DNA from 2 places in the Mesorhizobium sp. WSM4847 genome. Region 2 is predicted to be linked to the other one. Evidence: predicted binding sites of a transcription regulator. Region 2 holds the regulator's gene; the other holds the start of a gene.
What was found. The regulator LexA, encoded in region 2, represses DNA repair genes until DNA is damaged. The targets are predictions, from matches to a motif close to TGTTCNNNNTGTGTTCNG.
Positions count from the first base shown of each region.

Region 1: dinB (DNA polymerase IV) is a predicted target of LexA. The motif match lies at 4,927-4,944, and genes of this name have one in related genera.

Region 1 covers NZ_JBVVPY010000019.1:101,243-111,683, forward strand. Annotated here, with positions in the region: gene efp (elongation factor P) at 94-660, shown strand; gene AC0L28_RS24885 (DUF2285 domain-containing protein) at 946-1,218, opposite strand; gene AC0L28_RS24890 (DUF6456 domain-containing protein) at 1,325-1,924, opposite strand; gene AC0L28_RS24895 (hypothetical protein) at 2,035-2,427, opposite strand; gene AC0L28_RS24900 (XRE family transcriptional regulator) at 2,888-3,583, shown strand; gene AC0L28_RS24905 (hypothetical protein) at 3,812-4,114, opposite strand; gene AC0L28_RS24910 (hypothetical protein) at 4,308-4,676, shown strand; gene dinB (DNA polymerase IV) at 5,002-6,243, shown strand; gene AC0L28_RS24920 (FAD-dependent oxidoreductase) at 6,375-7,892, opposite strand; gene AC0L28_RS24925 (DUF2182 domain-containing protein) at 7,985-8,881, opposite strand; gene AC0L28_RS24930 (DUF1326 domain-containing protein) at 8,890-9,522, opposite strand; gene AC0L28_RS24935 (sulfite oxidase) at 9,777-10,441, shown strand, end outside.
Region 2 covers NZ_JBVVPY010000005.1:7,834-18,274, reverse strand. Annotated here, with positions in the region: gene lpxB (lipid-A-disaccharide synthase) at 1-559, shown strand, start outside; gene gltA (citrate synthase) at 704-2,032, opposite strand; gene gltX (glutamate--tRNA ligase) at 2,211-3,635, opposite strand; gene AC0L28_RS08275 (ComEC/Rec2 family competence protein) at 3,739-6,195, shown strand; gene lexA (transcriptional repressor LexA) at 6,189-6,926, opposite strand; gene AC0L28_RS08265 (molybdopterin molybdotransferase MoeA) at 7,031-8,236, opposite strand; gene moaC (cyclic pyranopterin monophosphate synthase MoaC) at 8,236-8,733, opposite strand; gene trpC (indole-3-glycerol phosphate synthase TrpC) at 8,800-9,651, opposite strand; gene trpD (anthranilate phosphoribosyltransferase) at 9,656-10,441, opposite strand, start outside.

The DNA of each region.
Region 1 (10,441 bases), on a different contig from region 2:
CCAAGATGCGCTAGGCCGCACCGAACGGCTCCCGCAGCCGATTTGCGCCATTCGGCGCTCCCAGGCCAGTCAACGCTGTTAGGAATAAAGCCCGTGAAGGTCATCGCCAGTTCCCTACGCAAAGGCAATGTCGTCGAAAAGGACGGCAAGCTCTATGTGATCCTCTTTGCCGAAAACATCCATCCGGGCAAGGGCACGCCGGTGACCCAGCTCGACATGCGCCGCATCTCCGACGGGGTGAAGGTTTCGGAGCGCTACCGCACCACCGAGCAGGTCGAGCGCGCCTATGTCGAGGAGCGCGAGCATACCTTCCTCTACCACGACGCCGAAGGCTATCATTTCATGAACCCGGAAAGCTATGACCAGGTCGCGGTGCCGGAAAGCGTGGTCGGCGAGATGGCGCCCTATCTCAAGGAAGGCATGGCGGTGCAGATTTCACAGTACAACGGCATCGCCATCTCGCTGGTGCTGCCGCAGCGCGCCACCTTCGAGGTGGTCGAGACCGAGCCGGTGACCAAGGGCCAGACGGCGTCCTCATCCTACAAGCCGGCGACGCTGTCCAACGGCGTGCGCACGCTGGTTCCGCCGCACATCACCGCCGGCACCCGCGTGGTGGTGATGACGGCTGATGCCGCCTATGTGGAGCGCGCCAAGGACTGAGAGGCAGGATCATTTCTGTCGTCACTGAAGGTGTCGCGCGCGATGAATGCCAAGGCGCAACTCACGCCGGTGCCGGCATGCGTGCCGTCTCCTTCACTGAACAGTGCAGATTCAGCCAAGGATGACACCCGCCACCAGAACCGTAAGGATCATCGACAGCGGGACGGCAAGCAGGCAGCAGGCCTCCAAGGTGTTGATTTGCCAAGAGTTCATCGGGCGCTTCCCAGTTGGTTTCCTGTCTAAACGGTCAGACCGGGATGGCAGTTCCACGAAAAATCTCCCGCGTCATTCCGTGCCACGATCACGCCGATCGACACGAACCTCGGTCATCCAGCGGGCACGCGCCAGATGCGTCGCCCAGGCGCGGAATGCCCGTTCTGGCTCCTGCTCCGGGTCAATGTGCAGGACGGTGTGGGCGACCTCACGCCAATCGGCGCTGTCCGCCGAAGCATCGAGCAGCCGGATGTAAGTCAGCATGCAGTGCTCGTCATACGCGGTCAGCGCCGAAGACGTCGGCGCCGTATCTGCGAAATGAGCGTTTTGCGGCATCTTTGGCATTGTGATTTACCAGCAATGGCGCAGCGTAACAGGCCGTCGGGAAACCCGCGCCCTTCAATTGGAGGACGCTGGCCAAAACGCATTGCCAAACGCCCCGTTTGCCCCTTCACCGCGGCCGCCGCATCAGCATCATGCCGTAATGCACCGCCAGCAAGTCCAGCCCGATTTTGAGCAGTTTCGACAGCACATCCCGCGGCTCGCCGGTCTGTTCGGCCAGGCTCTTCACCGTTTCGCCGGCGCAGCAGACTTTTTGCACCACGACCGACACCTCCCAATGCGCAAGCGCCCTGGTGGCGTCGGCATAGGCGCGGCCGGCGGACAGGATGCGGTCGGCAACGCCGCCGCCGATGGGTCCGCCGTCGACGCGCTCGATCAGCGCCATCGGCTTGACGCCGTCCTGTGCCGAGACGCGAAAATCCTCGCGGTAGCGCATGCCCGCCTCGCGCTGCTGGCGCGACAGCGAGGTGATGCCGGTCAGCGGGTCGACATTGCGCACCCGCACAATCCCGCCGGTCGCGGTGTGGCCGTTATTGGACACCTCATAGACGCGCCTCGCCTCCAGCGTGCCGGTCGCCAGCCGCTTGCGGCCAAAGGCATCGTCCTTCAGCGCGAAATCATGACCGACCTGCTTGCGGATGCGCACCTGCTCGGCCTCGCCCGTGGGTAATTTGGGCGGTTTGGCCTTTTGGGCGGTCTTCTTGCTCATCTGTGGCTCCTCGTTTCATTGCTGTCTTCGCAGAACCTGGGCTCCTCCGCGCAGCGGGGGCGAGGAACCGGGCCGCCGTGCTTGGCGAGAAGACTCTCGACCGATGCCGCTCACGCTGCGTCCGCGAGAGCCGTACGGCGATGGTCGCAGAACCGCGCCGCGTGATAGGCGCAGTAGCTTTTCAGCGGCCGCGTGCGCAAGCCGCAGCACAGCATCGCCAGTGCCGGCCGGCTGCCGGGCGCGTCGTTTTCGGGATTTTGCTCGAGCGTCAGGTCGAGCGGTGCGCGGCAGCGGTTGAACAGGCAGTCGATGAAGCGCATGGCCGCGACATGCGGCTGGCGCCCGACGGCGGCAGCGGGGCGCGGCGACGGCAGCTTGAGGGCCTCGCCGTCGGGCCCTTGGATCTCGCGCACCAACGGGCGCTGCGGCAGCCAGACCGGCGGCGCCAGCCTGGCCGGCGTGCGGGCGATGCTTTGCAATTTTGTGTCGGTATAGGCGGGCATGATGTTCTTCCATCGAGATCGAAAGGGTTGCGTAGATGCCGAAGCTGCCCCCTCTCCCCGTTCACGGGGAGAGGATGCCGGCAGGCAGGTGAGGGGCGGCGCGGCGTCGCCGATTACCTCTCCCAGGGGAAACCGCCCTGCCCGTGCGCCGGGCGAAGACGATGACCGTGCCGTCCTCGGTGCGGCTGCACGAAAGGCCCGCATTGCACGCGCCGAAATTCGGGGCCGGAGCCGTGAGGGGACGGCTCCGGCCGTTCCGGTTGCCGCCGCTGACGGCAGGGCCACCGGATCCGAGGCGCGAGCCTCGGGCTTCGTCCCGGCCGGGGAGGAGGACAGCCGGGACGGATGGGAAAGCGAGATGGAGCGTGGCTTGTGCATGGCTATATATAAGCATAACTCAAAAAATTATGCAAGCCATTCTTTCATGGACGAAACCGATTCTTATGTTTCAGATGGCGCCATGGCGAAAACCTCATTGTCGATCAAGGTCGGGGCGGCGATCCGCAAGGCGCGCAAGCAGCGCGGCCTGGTGATGCGCCATATTGCCGAGCACAACGACACCGACGTCGCCGCTGTCGGCAATTGGGAAACCGGCCGCAACCTGCCGAAAACCGAGAACCTTTTGAAGACCGCCGCCTTCCTGCGCATCGACCCGGTGGCGCTCGGCAAGGGCGAGGTCGTCTTCCTCGACGACGCCGACAATGTCGCCGACGCCGAGATCGTCACCGACGCCGCCCCCCTGCCCGCCGGCCCGATGGACATCGAGCTTCTGGGTGCCGCGGTCGGCGGCGACGACGGTGACTTCACCTTCAACGGCGAGGTCGCCGGCTATGTCCAGCGCCCGCCCGGCATCGCCCATCTGCGCAAGGTGTTCGCCCTGCACGTGCTCTCCGACTCGATGGTGCCGCGCTACGAGCCCGGCGAGATGCTCTATTGCGGCGGCCGCGACGCTGTGCCCGGCGACCACGTGGTGATCGAGATGTTTCCCGAGGAAAACGAGCGCAACGGCAAGGCCTTCATCAAAAAGCTGGTCAAGCGGACCGCCGCCGAGTTGGTCGTCGAGCAGTACAATCCGCCGAAGTCGCTGACCTTCAACCGCTACGCGATAAAACACGTCTGGCGCGTCATCCCGCTCAAGGAACTGCTGGGGTACTAGGGCGGCGGCGGAGCGCGCCCTTCTCCCCTTGTGGGAGAAGGTGGATCGGCGCGTAGCGCCGAGCCGGATGAGGGGTGCTGGACGGAATGAGGCATCGGCAATCCGTCGCCTTCGCTTCACTTCCCTGGAGCAAAGGCAGGCGTTGGCGATCCGTCCAACACCCCTCATCCGACCTCGCTTCGCGAGGCCACCTTCTCCCACAAGGGGAGAAGGAATCGCCACTCCCCATCAAGCCCGCCTGGATCTCTCCAGCGGAACCTCGCGCTCGCCAAGCATCCGCGCCTCGGCGCGGCGCTGCTGCCGCTCGTCGATGAACGCCGCCTGGATCGAGACCGCCGCGCCCGGCAGGCCATCGGCGCGACAGGCCGAGCAGCGAAGCCGCCCCGACAGCGCCGCCAGCGGCGTCTGCGCGGTCACCCCGAATCGCCTCAGCTCCGCCGGCTTCCACCATCTGTTTCGACCGCAATCGATACACTCGACCGCGATCGAGACGACCTCGGCGATCGTGGCTTCCTTGCCCGGCAATGCCATCGTCCCTGGTGCCTCGGTTCCTGTTTTGTTCACATCATTAGGGGTTTTTCCCGAAGAGTCGAGTCGGTTCCGCTCAACCCGTGCAAAAGTTTAACTTGTGCCAATTTTTGAGTTATGCTTATATAAAATACTCCAGACGAACGGGCGACGGGACCGGGTCTCCGTCGCGCCGCCGCCAGCCAAGGAGACGAAGATGGACGCCCTCTCCGCCCAGTTCGCCCGCGATTGCGGCTATACCAGCGACAGCCCGGCCATGCTCGCCGCCTTCGCCGCTATCCGCCGCGACGGCATAGGCCGGGCGCGCCTCGGCCATGGCCAGCGCAAGGCGCTGGTCGACCGGCTGAAGCTCGGCGAGGCCTTGTTCCTGGCGGCGATCCGCCCGGCGCAGTCGACTGAGGAGGCGCTCGAGGACGCCGCCCGCTTCATTGCCTGTTATCGCAATATGCCGCGCTGGCGCCAGGAAAGGCGCGGCGCCGATCTCGCCCGCGCCAGGCAGCAGCTTCTGCTGGCGCGCTTCTTCCGCCGCTACGGCCACCGCCTCTGGGCACGGCAGGCGGCCTAGGCTAGAGGTGAGTAACGTCGGCGCTGCCGCGCTGCCGGCACCTTCTCCCCGTATGGTGACGGGGAGAAGGGGCTGGCCGCAGCGTCGGCTCCATTTCTGAACGCCAGAGATTGGCGAAATCCTTTGCGAAGTGTCCCTTCTCCCCGTTCCTATACGGGGAGAAGTGCCCGGCAGGGCGATGAGGGGCAGCGCAGACCTGAAGCGATTACCCTCCACCTGCCCTCCACGCTCCTTGACAATCCGCCCTATTTGTTCTCTTTATGTTCGCACAAAACCCACCCTCAGGACAATGCGGCGTTCGAACTGCCGCGGGCGAACGGGCCGGATGGAAGCCAACATCCTCCACGCTGATCTGGACGCTTTCTATGCCTCGGTCGAACAGTTGCTCGACCCCGCCCTGCGCGGCAAGCCGATCGCCGTCGGCGGCGGCGTCGTCTTGGCCGCGTCCTACGAGGCCAGGGCTTTTGGCGTGCGCGGCGGCATGCCGGGGCGGCGCGCGCGGGAACTCTGCCCCGGGCTGATTTTCGTCGGCGGCCATTTCAAGGATTATCAGCGGCTCGGCGATGCGGCTATTCAAGTGCTCGGCGATTTTACCCCGGTGGTCGAGCGGATTTCCATCGATGAGGCCTTTGCCGACGTCGCCGGCTGCACCCACCTGTTCGGCCCGCCGGCCGAGATCGCGACAACCATCCGCCGCCGCGTGCGGGCCGAGCTTGGCTTGCCGATCTCGGTCGGCGTGGCGCGCACCAAGCACCTGGCCAAGATCGCCTCGCAGGTGGCCAAGCCCGACGGGCTGGTAGTGGTCGATCCGCGCCACGAGCTGGAGTTCCTTCACGATCTGCCGGTCGAGCTGATGTGGGGCGTCGGTCCGGTCACCAGGGAGCGGCTGGCCGGCATTGGTGTGCGCACCATCGGCGAACTGGCGAAGACCAATGGTGGGTCGCTGGAGCGTCTGCTCGGCCCGGCGGCAGGTGAAAAACTCAACGCGCTGGCCTGGAACCGCGATCCGCGAAAACTCGAGACGCAGCGCCGGGCACGATCGGCCGGCGCGCAATCGGCGCTCGGCAGGAAACCGGCCGAGGCAAAAATCTTCGTACCCACCCTGCTGCATCTGGCCGACAGGGTCGCCACCAGGCTGCGGGCGAAATCCCGGCCCGGCCGCACGGTGACGGTCCGCGTCCGCTTTGCCGATCTGCGCTCGGTGACGCGTTCGATCACGCTCGACCAGCCGATTTCGGCAACCGCGATGCTGGCCGAGATCGCCGAGGCGCTGGTGCGCAAGGTGCTTGTCGATCATCCGCACGAAAAGACCATTTCGCTGCTGGCGATCGCCGTCTCGCATCTGGAGAAGCAGCCGGCCCTGCAGCTGGAACTGCCGCTCGGCCTCGACGACGACCGCCTCCGCCCCGGCACCAGGAAGGGTGCGGCGCGCTGGACCGCGGACCACGCCATCGACAAGATCCGCGACCGCTTCGGCTGGGAGGCGGTCGGCTATGCCTCGGTCGCGCTCGGCCAATCGCGATCGGTCCCCGATGCGTTTCGCGAGCTGGCCGAAAAGGAATTGTAAGTAAGGGAAGGCAGTAGGCAGTAGGGGAGTAGGGGAATGGCCCCTGGAATGGCTTCCTCACCACTGCCCACTGCCCACTGCCTACTGCCCACTGCCTACTGCCTACTGCCTACTGCCTACTGCCTATTGCCCTACTCGCTTCCCAGCGGCGCCACGGCCGGTCCGTTCAAGGCCGTGCCATCGATTGCAAAATGCGAACCGTGGCAGGGGCAGTCCCAGCAGCGCTCGAGCGAGTTCCAGTGGACGTGGCAGCCGACATGCGTGCATGCGGCCGAGCGCTTGTAGAGCGTGCCGTCGTCATCGCGAAATGCGGCGATCTTGCTGAGCCCTTCGCGGACGATGGCACCTTCTCCCGGTCGCAGCTTATCGACGGAATCGATCTCGCCAGGCGCGATATATTCGGCAAAACTCTTGATCGCCGTCGCATTCTCCGACAGGTAATCGCCGATCGCGCCTGCCGTCTTGCGCGACGGCTCGTAGAGTTCGCGCCAGGGACTTTCCTCCTTCAGAATCAGGTCTGAAATCAACAGGCCGGCGACAACGCCATGGGTAATGCCCTGGCCGGAATCCCCGGTCGCCACAAAGACGCGGCTGTCGCCAGGATTGCGGCCGATGAACCCCGCATAATCGACGGTCTCCATCACCTGCCCGGACCACCGGTTGATTTCCACGCCGACATCGGGCACCAGCCTTTTGGTCCAGGCCGTCAGGGCCGCGAAACGGTCACCGGCATCATCGGCCTGTCCTGTCTTGTGGTCTTCACCTCCGACGATCAGGAAGTCGGTCCCACCGTCGCCAGGCTGAAGCCGAACGTAGTGATAAGGGTCTTCAGTATCCCAATACAGCGCATCCGGTATGGTATCGCGCGCGATCTCGAACGACATCGCGTAGGTTCGATAGGGCGCTTGCTTGGTGTGAAGCGCGACCCGATCGTTGATCGGCGAGTTGGTGGCGACAACGGCCGATCTGGCAGACACGGTAGAGCCTGAAACCGTGGTTACACGCACGCCGCCATCAGTCTCCTCGACCTTTTCGACGATAGTATCAGCATAAAGCACGCCGCCGCGCGCGCGGATGGCCGCGGCCAGCCCGCGGAGATATTTGAGCGGGTGGAAGGTCGCCTGATTGGCGTATCGAAGGGCCTGCACATCCGAAAAGCCTGCAAATGGCACGCCCCTGGTCTTCTCGACCTCGACACCGATCTTCAGAGCGGCGTCCAGTTCGCGCGTGATATCGGATTCCTGGCTGCCGGAAGCCGGAAAGAGAAAGCCATCAAGGCGCCGGAAATCGCAAGCGATACGCTCGGTCTCCCGGATGGATTGGATACGGTCGATAGCGGCCGACTGGCTTTGGTAAAAAATCCGCGCCAGGTCCTCGCCGCGCAATTTGGTCAGCTCCGAAAAATAGTCGTCGCAGACAGATGACAGGTGCGCAGTGGTGCGAGCCGTCATGCCGCTTCCGATCCGGCCGCGATCGAGGACAGCCACCTTTTGCCCGGCGACGGCCAGTTCGTAGGCGACCGACAGTCCGGCAATCCCAGACCCGACAACCACGACATCGACCTGTTCGCTTTGCCCGAGCGGCACCGCATCGGGCACGACTTCGGTCGCCGCCCAGAGCGATACAGTCCTTTCATCGCTGACATTCATCGGCGGAGCCTCCCATCCACGATATTCGGTAACGGATGCGAGAATTCAAAGTTCCTCGACGCTTTGAATGCCGACAGAGGCGGCCCTGGTTGTCAGACCAAAAGCGTTGCGCCGCCCCAGGCGATCAGGGCGATGCCAGCTGCCCGGCCAACCCACGGGCCGGCAGGAAACAGTTTTTCCACCAGCACCAGAATGGCGAGCGCGGCAACCCACACCAGATTCATGACGCCACCCACGAACAACAACGCCATCAGCATCCAGCAGCATCCGACACAAAACGCCCCGTGCAGTGCGCTGAGACGCAGCGCGCCAGTTGCGTACGGACGCCAGTGGCGGGCAAGGAACGCCGTCGGTGCCCGGCAATGCGACACGCAGGCATTCTTGAAGGGCGAGAGCTGATACAGCCCCGCGCCGATCAGGACGATGGCTGAAAGCCAGCGGCTTTGCGAACTCATCATCGTCGCCGAAACGAGGGCCTCGCGTTCGAGCAGCCAATGCAACGCGGTTGCGGCGACGGAGAACCCCAGCCAGACCAAGAGGTAGCCTGCCATGAACACGCCGGTCGGCGCGAGCTTGTCCTGGATCTGACCCCGTGCCAGCGCATGGCGATGCACGCGCGCATAGAGCAGGATGGTCGGCGCCGCACTCGGCGACATCATGGCGACCATCATGACCCACCACATGGCGATCATCAGCGCCCAGTTCGCGGCCCCCCAGGCCCGCGGCTCCGTCGCCATCGCGCTCATGTCCATGCCGGACATGCCAGACATATCCATGCCAGACATATCCATACCGGGCATATCGGATGTCATGTTCGGAGTTTGCAGGTGGGGGAATAGCGCGAGCCTCGACATCTCCCACGCATTCATGCCGAGCCCTGCGCCGGCGGCGATGTAAAGCCAGGCCAGCAGGCACAGCGCCACCACGCCCGCAATCGTGATGACGCGGTCGCGCCTGAGCAGCCGTTCCAGTGGCGACCCGCCGTTCATGCGCCGCGTCAGGCCCGCACCACCCCGTGATTGTTGAGATGCAGCCGCGCGAACTGGCCGTAACTGTCTTTAGTGGTCACCTGAACCGGCCCGCTGGTTGCGCTCGAAGCGCTGCCGATCTCGGCGACGGCATATTCGAAGCCGTTCGGCAACACGATTTGAGCCCGCGAGTCCGCGCCCGTCACCTTGTTGCGGATCGGCTCGCCGACGGTTTCGATGTAGTCCTTGACGAAGATGCGGCCCCTGCGGCCGTCGATATTGAGGTCGAGATCGATCTTGGTGAAAACCGGCTCGTTCATTTTTGTCACGGTCGAGGCGTAGACGGCGAACATCGTCGCGAACGGGTCGGTGTCCTGGCCAGTCATGATGCGCAGCAGCGCGTTACGCTGCTGGTCGGTTGCCTTCTCGTCGACGAAAGCGATGGCTTCGCCGTTGCCCTCGTGGATTGCGCCGGGCCATTTGAAGATCGCGGCGATGCGCAGGCCGTCGAGAACGGTCTCGCCATGATGACCTTCATCGATCTGGATGCCGGCCACGGCATGGCAATGGCCCTTGTCGGGCAGCGCATTGAATTGACAGTTGCAGCCATATTCGCAGGTGCAATTGACGAGTTCGCGCCCCTTGATTTCCCAAGACGTCATGCTGTCCTCCCTGATCTCGAAATATTAGACGATCATCATACACTGGACTCTTCCCTCTCAAAGGCGCACCCTCAAAAAGGCGAAACCCAAGCGAGAGTTTCGTCCAAGGCTTCACATGTTTGAGATGCGCCGCTGATCGCTTGACCTGTCCGGATAATCTCCGGGTGGGGCAAACGTTCATTGCGCCTATCCGTGTTCAGGCTGCGGCCTAAGGCACGTGCAGCCTGTTTCCGGATCAACTGGGAGGAAACAACATGCCTGATCTTCAACGCAGAGAACTTCTTGTTCAGGGAAGTGCTGCCCTTGCCGCAATTGCTTCTCTCTATACCTCGCGTCGGGCTTACGCTTTTCCAACACGGCCGAGCGAGGAAGTTATTCGGTGGCTGGACCAGCCGACCGAAAATCCCGATCCGGTCGGTATCCAGAAGCAGCTTGTCTGGGAGGATCTGGACAGCTGGATAACGCCAAACGACAAGTTCTTCAGCATCTCGCATTTCAATCGACCAACCATCGACGAGAAGACATGGTCGATGGAGATTGGCGGTCTGGTCAAGAAGCCCCTGAAATTGACCCTCGCCGACATCAAGGCGCGGCCGCGCCAGGAGGTCGTTTTCACAGTCGAATGCTCGGGCAACCACGGTTTTCCGTTTTTCACCGGCGGCATCGGCAATGCCCGCTGGGCAGGGACGCCGCTCGCCCCGATCCTCGAGGAAGCCGGCGTCCTGGAAGATGGCATCGAGGTGGTCTTTTTCGGCACTGACACCGGCGAGGTCGCCATCCGCGACGTCAAGATGCAGCAGAACTTCGCGCGCAGCATGTCGCTTGCCGAAGCGACGAACCCAGACAACCTGCTCTGCTATGAAATGAACGGAGCCGCCTTGCCGGCGGCCAATGGTTTTCCGCTGCGGCTGATTGCTCC
Region 2 (10,441 bases):
CGGCTCGCGTCGCGGCGAGGTGCGACGGCTGGCCGGCCCGTTCGGCAAGACGATCTCGATCCTGCGTGCTCGCGGACACCGCTTGCGCCTGCTGTTGCCGACGGTGCCGCATGTCGCCGACCTGGTCAGGGCTTCGGTGGCAAGCTGGGACGAGAAGCCGGAGATCATCCTTGATCCCGAGCGCAAATGGCAGGCCTTCGGCAAGGCCGACGCAGCGCTGATCGCATCGGGAACGGTGTCGCTGGAACTGGCGCTGTCGGGTGTGCCGATGATCTCCTGCTACCGGCTCGATCCGGTCATGCGGATGGCCCAACGCCTGGTCACCGTATGGAGCGCCTCCTTGCCCAATCTCATCGCCGACCGCCCGATCGTGCCGGAGAGCTACAACGAATATGTGCGACCGCACTATCTGGCGCGGCAGTTGGAGGCGCTGTTTTCCGACACCGCCTATCGCGCATGGCAGAAGGGCGGTTTTGCCGAGGTGGCCAGACGCATGGCCGTCGACAGACCGTCTGGCGACATCGCTGCAGGGGTCGTGATGAGGTGTATCAAGCGGTGAATGGTGAAGTGGTGAATAGTGAATGGTGAATGGTCAAAATCCTGCTTGAGCATAGGCCACAAAGAGACCCTGCTTCACTATTCACTATTCACTATTCACTATTCACTATTCACTATTCACTATTCACTATTCACTATTCACTATTCACCGTTTAGCAATCGGCACGTAGTCGCGTTCCGGCGCACCTGTATAGAGCTGGCGCGGGCGGCCTATCTTCTGGTGCGGATCCTCGATCATCTCCTTCCACTGCGCGATCCAGCCGACGGTGCGGGCGACCGCGAACAGCACGGTGAACATGGTGGTGGGGAAGCCCAGCGCCTTCAGCGTGATGCCGGAATAGAAATCGACGTTCGGATAAAGCTTCTTCTCGATGAAATAGGAATCGGTCAGAGCGATCCTTTCCAGTTCCATGGCGATATCGAGCAGCGGATCGTCCTTGATGCCGAGTTCGCCCAAGACCTCATGTGCGGTCTTCTGCATGATCTTGGCGCGCGGATCGTAGTTTTTGTAGACGCGGTGGCCAAAGCCCATCAATCGGAACGGATCGTTCTTATCCTTGGCGCGGGCGATGAACTCCGGGATGTGGTCGACTTGGCCGATCTCGCCCAGCATGTTCAAGGCTGCCTCGTTAGCGCCGCCATGGGCCGGTCCCCACAGGCAGGCGATGCCGGCGGCGATGCAGGCGAACGGATTGGCGCCCGACGAGCCGGCGAGGCGGACGGTCGAGGTCGAGGCGTTCTGCTCGTGATCGGCGTGCAGGATGAAGATGCGCTCCATCGCACGCGCCAGCACCGGGTTGATCTTGTATTCCTCGCACGGCACGGCAAAGCACATATGCAGGAAGTTGGCCGCGAAATTCAGCTCGTTCTTCGGGTAAATGAAGGGCTGGCCGATGTGGTATTTATAAGCCATCGCCGCGATCGTCGGCATCTTGGCGATCAGCCGCATCGATGCGACCATGCGCTGGTAGGGGTCCGAGATGTCGGTGGAATCGTGATAGAAAGCTGACAGCGCACCGACCACGCCGCACATCACCGCCATCGGGTGGGCGTCGCGGCGAAAGCCGGTGAAGAAGCGCGACATCTGCTCGTGCACCATGGTGTGGCGCGTCACCCGGTAGTCGAAATCGTCCTTCTGCGCCTTGGTCGGCAGTTCGCCGTAGAGCAAGAGATAACAGACTTCGAGGAAGTCGCCGTGCTCGGCCAACTGGTCGATCGGATAACCGCGATGCAAAAGGATGCCGGCATCGCCATCGATGAAGGTGATTTCCGACTCGCAACTTGCCGTCGAGGTGAAGCCGGGATCATAGGTGAAGGCCCCGGTGGTGCTGTAAAGCGCGCCGATATCGATGACATCAGGTCCGACCGAGCCGCTTCGCACCTTGAGTTCGTGAGTTTTGCCGCCGAATTCAAGTTTCGCGGTCGACGCGTGGGTTTTGCCGCCAAATTCCTTTTTTGTCGCAGCTTCGGACATTGCAAACTCCTTTTTGTTTTCTCATGTCGGCAAAGGCAAAATTTCTGCAAGCAACACGTCGAAAGTATCGGAGTTCGCGCGTTGCGCCCGCAATTGGATTGCGTGCCAAATTGGGCCAAGATCTAATGTTGCACTGCGAAACCCACCTTTCAATGCCAATCTTCTTGGGCCAGTTTTGCTAATCGATTTGATCCGCGACGCGCGCCAGGCTTTCCTCGCGGCCAAGCACGGCAAGCACGTCGAACACGCCGGGCGAGGTGCTTTTGCCGGTGAGCGCGGCGCGCAAAGGTTGGGCCACTGCGCCAAGCTTATGACCGCCGGCCAGCGCATATTCGCGGATCGCCGCTTCCGCCGCTGCGGCCGTCCAATCCCCTGAAATCGCCTTCAGCGCCGCATGGGCGCCCCGCAGGATCTCGCGCGCCTCGCCGCCGAGCAGCGCCGCCGCCTTCTCGTCGATCGGCAGCGGCCGCTCGGCAAACAGGAAGGCGGCACCGTCGACCAGCTCGACCAGCGTCTTGGCGCGCTCCTTCAAGCCGGGCAGGGCGGCCAGCAACTGCGCCTTGCGTGTGTCGTCGAGGCGCGCTGCGATCGCCGGGCCGCCTTCGAGATAGGGCAAGGTGTTGATGAAGATATCGAGCAATTCGGGCTCGTTCATGCGCCGCATATGCACGCCGTTCAGCGCCTCGAGCTTGGCGAAGTCGAAGCGGGCGGCCCCCTTGTTGACATCGCCGATGTCGAACCACGCAATCATGTCGGTGATCGATATGACCTCGTCGTCGCCGTGGCTCCAGCCGAGCCGCGCCAGGTAGTTGAGCAGTGCCTCGGGCAGATAGCCCATGGCGCGATAGGCTTCAACGCCGAGGGCGCCGTGCCGCTTCGACAGCTTGGCGCCGTCGGCGCCATGGATCAGCGGGATATGCGCGATTGACGGCACCTCCCAGCCCAAGGCTCGATAGATCACCATTTGGCGGGCGGCATTGGTCAGATGGTCGTCGCCGCGGATGATGTGGGTGATGCCCATGTCGTGGTCGTCGACGACGACGGCATGCATATAGGTCGGGTTGCCGTCCGAGCGCAGGATGATGAAATCGTCGAGGTCCTTGTTGGGGAAGCGGACTTCGCCCTGCACGCGGTCATGCACCACCGTCTCGCCTTCGGCCGGCGCCTTGATGCGGATCGCGCCCCTGGCGCCAACCGGCGCCTCTGACGGGTCGCGGTCGCGCCAGCGGCCGTCATAGCGGGGAGGCAAGCCCTTGGCCCGCGCACTCTCGCGCATCGCCTCCAGCTCAGCCGGCGCGGCATAGCAGTAATAGGCTTTGCCGAGGCGCACCAGCTCCTCGGCGACCGCGCGGTGGCGCGGCGCTCGCTCGAACTGCGATACCGGCTCGCCGTCCCAGGTGAGGCCGAGCCAGGAGAGCCCATCGAGGATGGCAGCGGTTGCCGCATCGGTCGAACGCTCGCGATCGGTGTCCTCGATGCGCAGCAGCATCCTGCCGCCGGTGTGTTTCGCATACAGCCAGTTGAACAGCGCCGTGCGCGCCCCGCCAATATGCAGGAATCCGGTGGGCGAAGGGGCAAAACGGGTGACGACCTTGTCGGACATGGAACTCTCGGGGCAAGCGCAGGAAACGGATGTGGCTGCGCGGACTTTCGCGCGTCGCGCGTTCATGTAGCATAGGAGGTCAAGGGCGCAAGGGGCGAACCCTATGGCTGGACCAGGCCGCGGCGTGGACGAGAGCGAGGGCGCGACCGCAAGCGTCAGCGAACGATCGCTGTTTGCCGACGTTCCTCACACTGAGTCGCTACCCGTTTCGCTGCCTGCGTCGCCGCTGAGCATCCAGCCTCTTTCGCCGGATCGCCCGGCGCCGATACCGGCTTCAGCACCCGGCCCTGTCATTCGTTTTCGCCGACAGCTCAGCCATCTTTCACCATCCGGTGTCCGCAACAGCGTGGCCGCGGCAGCCGGCCTGGAACTCGACCGGGGCGTCGCCTTCCTGCTGGTGCCGGTTTTCCTGGCATGCGGGGTGATCGTCTATTTTTCGCTTGCCGTCGAACCGGACTTTGCCCAGCCCATCGCCGTCGTGGTCCTTACGGCATTGTGTGCGGCCGTCACGCGCTCACGCCGCAAAACGCACCTGTGCTTCATGGCAGCGTTGCTGTGCGCGCTTGGTGTGCTCGCCGCCAAGGTTGAAACCTGGCGCGCCGGAACGAAGATGCTCGGTTCGGAAATCCAGACCCGGCTGACCGGCCGTGTCGTCAGGCTCGACCAGATGGCGAACGGCCGGATCAGGCTGACCATCGACGTGATGTCGACCGCCCGGCCGACACTGCGTTATGCACCCGAACGTGTCAGGGTGTCGGCACGCAAGATTCCCGCTGAGATGACCGCAGGCTCGGTGGCAACCGGCTATGTGAGGCTTCTGCCTCCGACTGGCCCGGTCAGACCGGACAGCTTTGACTTTTCCTTTGACAGCTATTTCGCCGGCATCGGTGCCAGTGGCTTTTTCCTCGGCAGTCCAAAGATCGTCGTCTCCGAAGATGCACCGTTAACCGCACGCCTTTCTTCGTCGATCGAGAAGGCGCGCGAAACCATCGCCGACCATATCAGGGACAGCATCGGTGGTGCCGAGGGGGAGATTGCCGCTGCGCTGATCGTCGGCGTGCGTGCCGGCATCCCCGAAGAGATAAACGAATCGATGCGGCGCACCGGCATCTACCACATCATCTCCATTTCCGGCCTGCACATGGCGCTTGTCGCCGGCACCGTCATGGGATTGCTGCGCGGCGCCTTTGCGCTGTTTCCCGACTTTTCGTCGCGCCGGCCGGTCAAAAAATATGCGGCTGCTGCTGCACTCGTCTCCATCGCTGCTTATCTGATCTTTTCCGGTATCGTGGTCGCGGCTGAACGCAGCTTCATCATGCTGGCGGTAATGCTTGTCGCCGTGCTGTTCGACCGGGCGGCACTCACCATGCGCAACCTGGCGATTTCGGCCATCGCCGTCATCGTCGTGTCGCCGCACGAGGTGGTCGGCGCAAGCTTCCAGATGTCGTTCGCCGCGACTGCGGCTCTCGTGGGCGCCTATGCCGGTTGGTCCGACTATCGTGCCGACAAGGCCAAGGCGCCGCGACAGCGACGGTCACCGGTCGCTTTCGTCACGCGCAAGCTCGTCGCCGGGGCAGGCACCATCGCAATGACCTCCATCATTGCCGGCAGCGCCACCGCGCTCTTCGCCATCTGGCACTTCCAGCGCGTCTCGCCGCTCAGCCTGTTCGCCAATCTGGCCGTCATGCCGATCGTCACGATCGTCATGTTCCTGGCCGTCCTCAGCGCCTTGGCAATGCCTTTCGGCCTCGACGGCCCTTTCCTCTACATGATGGGCAAGGGCCTGACGGCGATGATTGCAATTTCGGGATGGATCTCGGAGCGTTCGCCGGTCGATGCAGTCGGCCTGATTTCGTTGCAATCGGTTCTGCTGGTGACGGTCGCCTTAGTCATCGCCACGATGGCGACGACATGGCTGCGGCTTGCGGCACTTCCCTTTGCGCTCGCCGGCCTGCTGACGATTTCCGAGACGCGCACCCCCGACGTGCTGATCTCGGAGGATGCGCATCTGGTGGCGCTGCCGATCGGCGGCGGCGAACTTGCCGTCAACCGGATGCGTTCGAACGAATTCACCACCGACAACTGGAAACATGCGCTGGTTTCAACAACGATCGTCGAGCCGGAGACATTCGAAAAAGGAGATGTGCGGTTCGACATCGCCGATCCGGCCGACCTGCCGCCGGGAGCGCCTTTCACCTGCACTGCCGGCCTGTGCCTGGCCCGGCATCCGTCCGGCGCGCTCATCGCGCTCGCCGACAACCGCAAAACCGCGCGGCCGGCCTGTGCCTTTGCGGATTTGATCGTCATCGACGATGCCACAGCCTATTACAAACCCTGCCGCAACCCGCTGGTTCTCGTCGTCACCAAACGGCAGCTCGCTCGCATGGGCAGTGCCGCCGTCTTCTTCGATCCGCTATCGGCGAAGACGCGCGCAGAAATCCGTTTTGCCGTCAGACAGCCATACAGGCCTTGGCATGAGCAGCGGCGATTTTCGCGCGAGGCGAGGGGCCTGCCGCCATACCGCAGGGCCGAGAAACCCAAGAAGCCTGCCGTTCAGTAACGCCGGATCAGTCCGACGAGCTTGCCCTGCACCTTGACCCGGTCCGGCCCGAAGATGCGCGTCTCGTAGGCCGGATTGGCGGCTTCCAGTGCGATCGAGGCACCTTTGCGGCGGAATCGTTTCAGCGTCGCTTCCTCCTCGTCGACCAGAGCGACAATGATCTCGCCAGGCTGGGCGGTTTCGGCGTTGCGGATGATGACCGTGTCGCCGTCGAAGATGCCGGCCTCGATCATCGAATCACCCTTGACCTCCAGCGCGTAGTGCGTGCCGCCGGTGATCATGTCCGGTGGCACCGAGATCGAATGCGTCTGGTGCTGGATGGCGTCGATCGGCACACCGGCAGCGATGCGGCCCATCACCGGTATGGAGACGGTGGCAACGACGTCGTCGTCATTGCCGGCAGCACGCATGCGCGAAGGCGCCGGCTTGATCTGGCGTCCGAGGCCGCCCTGCCCAAGGGAGCCTTGAATGACGCTCGGCGAGAATTTGCGCGCCGCATTGAGGCCCGGCGCGATCGAATCGGGCAGGCGCAGCACCTCCAGCGCGCGGGCGCGGTTGGGCAGGCGGCGAATGAAACCGCGTTCCTCCAGCGCCGTGATCAGCCGGTGGATCCCTGATTTGGAGGCGAGGTCGAGCGCTTCCTTCATCTCGTCGAACGAGGGCGGAATGCCGCTTTCCTTCAGCCGTTCGTGGATGAACATCAGCAGTTCATGTTGTTTGCGTGTCAGCATCGCGACCCCCAACAGAATCAGAAAAACAAACCCAGAACAAACACTATCTGTTCCAGTTGTGTTCCGCAACCATTTAAAGTTTAATGAATGTGTTGACGTTTTGTTCAGCGTAGCATCAGCACGCTGCAGGCGGCGCCGGCTGCGGCTGCGGGAGCGAATGGCTCGCGTACGACCAGTCCGTTGGCGTCGGCCAGCATTCTGAGCATCGAGGAATCCTGGATACTGAACGGCGTTGCCTCAAGCGTGCCAGCTTCTTCCTTCACCACCGCGCGTACATAGTCCTGCCTGAGATCGTTAGCCGGCATGGCGGCGCCGAGCCGCGCCAGACGCATGTCCTGGCGGAAGGCGCGGCCGCCGAGCCGCGCCAGCAGCGGCTTCAGAAAGAGCTGCGTGCAGACCAGGCTGGCCACCGGATTGCCAGGCAGGCCGATGCAGCGGATGGCGCCCAGCCGCCCGAACATCAGTGGCTTGCCGGGCCGCATGGCGATTTTCCAGAAATCGAGCGCCATGCCTTCGCCGGTCAGCACGTCATGGACGAGGTCATGGTCCCCGACCGAGGCGCCGCCCAGCGTGACGATGACGTCCGCGCCTGCGTCGACGGCTTTTGTCACCAGCGCGGCGATCGCGTCCTTGCGGTCGGCGGCGATGCCGAGATCGAGTGCGCTGGCGCCGACCGAGCGGGCCGCGGCGGCGACGCCATAGGCATTGGAGGAGATTATCTGGTCGGGGCCAAGGTCGCTGCCCGGCGGCAGCAATTCGTCGCCGGTGGCGATGATGGCGACCAGCGGCCGTTTCACCACGCGGACCTGCTGGTGGTTGGCCGACGCCGCCAGCGACAATGCCGCCGGATCAAACAGGCGGCCTTTCTCCAGCAGCATGTCGCCCTGCGAGAAATCGAGCCCGAGGCGGCGGATGTTGCGGCCTTCAACCGTCGGCGCGGTCACTTCGACCATGCCGCCGCCGAGGTCGCGGACATTCTCCTGGATGACGATGGTGTCGGCGCCTCCGGGAAGCGGCGCGCCGGTGAAGATGCGCACGGCCTGCGCCGCGCCGACTGTTCCGGCAAAGCCTCGTCCGGCCGGCGCCATGCCGATCACCGAAAGTCTCGCGGGCACGGACGCGACATCGTCGGCCCGCACGGCATAGCCGTCCATGGCCGACGCGTTGAATGGCGGCTGGGTGCGGAGCGCCATGAGCGGCTCCGCCAGCACGCGGTCGGCGGCATCCATCAGGGCGACGCTTTCAGCCTGCAAGGGCGCAGCATCCGCAAGCAGGTGCTCGAGCGCCTCGGCGACCGCAAGCAGCGCCATTATTGGCCTGCCCCCTCGGCATCCGCCTTGTAGTCGCCGGATTTGCCGCCGGTCTTTTCCACCAGCCTGATGCCGGAGATGGCCATGCCGCGATCGACCGCCTTGGCCATATCATAGATGGTCAGGCAGGCGACCGAGACGGCGGTCAGCGCTTCCATCTCGACGCCGGTCTTGCCGGTGACGCGGGCCAGCGCCGTGACCTTCAGGCCGGGCAGCGTCGCGTCAGGTTCGATGTCTACCGATATCTTGGTCAACAGCAGCGGATGGCAGAGCGGGATCAGCTCATGCGTCCTCTTGGCCGCCATGATGCCGGCGATGCGCGCCGTACCCAGCACGTCGCCTTTCTTGGCATCGCCGTCGAGAATCATTTTCAGCGTTTCGGGCCGCATCGAGACAAGACCTTCGGCGATTGCCGTGCGGGTCGTCTCCGCCTTGTCGCCGACATCGACCATATTGGCTTCGCCTTCCGCGCCAAGATGGGTGAGGGCGGCCGACATCGTCAGGTCACCCTGGAGCGACGTGCGTCCGTTTGGACGCACAAACTACGCTCTAACGCTTTGTATCTATGCATCATGCTCTCCGAAAATCGATTCCGACTTTCGGGAAGATGCATTGGCGGGCGCCTTGCCCATCAAAAGCAGGTGCGTCGCAGTGGCCACGTCCTGTTGCCGCATCAGGCTCTCGCCGACGAGGAAAGTGCCGATGTCGCTCCGTTCCAGCCTGCGGCAGTCCTGGTGCGAGAAAATACCGCTCTCGCTGACCAGCAGCCGGTCGGCCGGCACCATCGCCGCGAGCCGTTCCGATGTCTCGATGCTGGTTTCGAACGTCCGCAGATTGCGGTTGTTGATGCCGATCAGCCGCGACGACAGTTTCAGCGCGCGTTCCGTCTCGGCCTCGTCATGCACCTCGACCAGCGCATCCATGCCGAGCTCGAACGCCGTCGTCTCGAGTTCCCTGGCCACGGCGTCATCGACGCTCGCCATGATGATCAGGATGGCGTCCGCGCCCCACGCACGGGCCTCGAACACCTGATAGGGCTCGAACAGAAAATCCTTGCGCAAAGCCGGCAATGTCACGGCGCTGCGCGCATTGGTGAGGAATTCAGGCGCCCCTTGGAAAGACGGCGCATCGGTCAGCACCGAGAGGCAGGCAGCCCCACCTTTGGCATAGGCCCTGGCCAGCGCCGGCGGATCGAAATCGGCGCGGATCAGGCCCTTGGACGGGCTCGCCTTCTTGATCTCGGCGATCAGCGCGAAACTGCCGGATTTGCGTTTGGCTTCAAGGGCCGAGAGAAAGCCGCGCGGTGCATCGGTAGCCCTCGCCCGTGCCTTGATTTCGGCAAGCGGCACCCGCGCCTTCGCCGCCGCGATCTCGTCGCGCTTGTAGGCTTCGATCTTGCGCAGGATATCAGACACGGCGCTATCCGTTTGAAATCTCGACCAGCCGGTCAAGCACCTTTAGCGCCCGGCCGCTGTCGATGGCTTGCGCCGCCGTCGCCATGCCATCGGCAAGCGTCGTCGCCTTTCCCGCCACCACCAATCCGGCGCCGGCGTTCATCAGCACCGTATCGCGAAAGGCGCCGGCAGCGCCGCCCAGCATGTCGCGCAGCGCCTGGGCGTTGTAGGCGGCATCGCCGCCGCGCAACTCATCCTTGGTATGCCGCTTCAGCCCGACCGCTTCCGGGGTCAGCGTAAAGCTGCGGATCTCGCCGCCGACCAGTTCGGCGACTTGGGTTTCGCCGGTGGTGGTGATCTCGTCATAGCCGTCGCCATGGGCGACCCAGGCGTGGTCGGCGCCCAGTGCCTTCAACGTCTCGGCCACCGGCATGATCCATTCCGGCAAGAAGACGCCAACCATCTGCCTGACGACACCAGCCGGATTGGAGAGCGGGCCAAGCAGGTTGAAGATTGTGCGGGTGCCGAGCTCGGCGCGGATCGGGCCGACATGCTTCATCGCCGGATGATGCGCCGGTGCGAACATGAAGCCGACGCCTGCGTCGTGGATGCAGCGGCCGATCGTTTCCGGCGGGATGTCGAGCTTGACGCCAAGCGCGGTCAGCACGTCGGCGGCGCCGGTCTGCGAGGACAGTCCGCGATTGCCGTGCTTGGCCACCGGCACGCCGCAGGCGGCGATGACGAACGCGGATGCGGTCGAGATGTTGACGCTGTGCGAATTGTCGCCGCCGGTGCCGACGATGTCGATGGC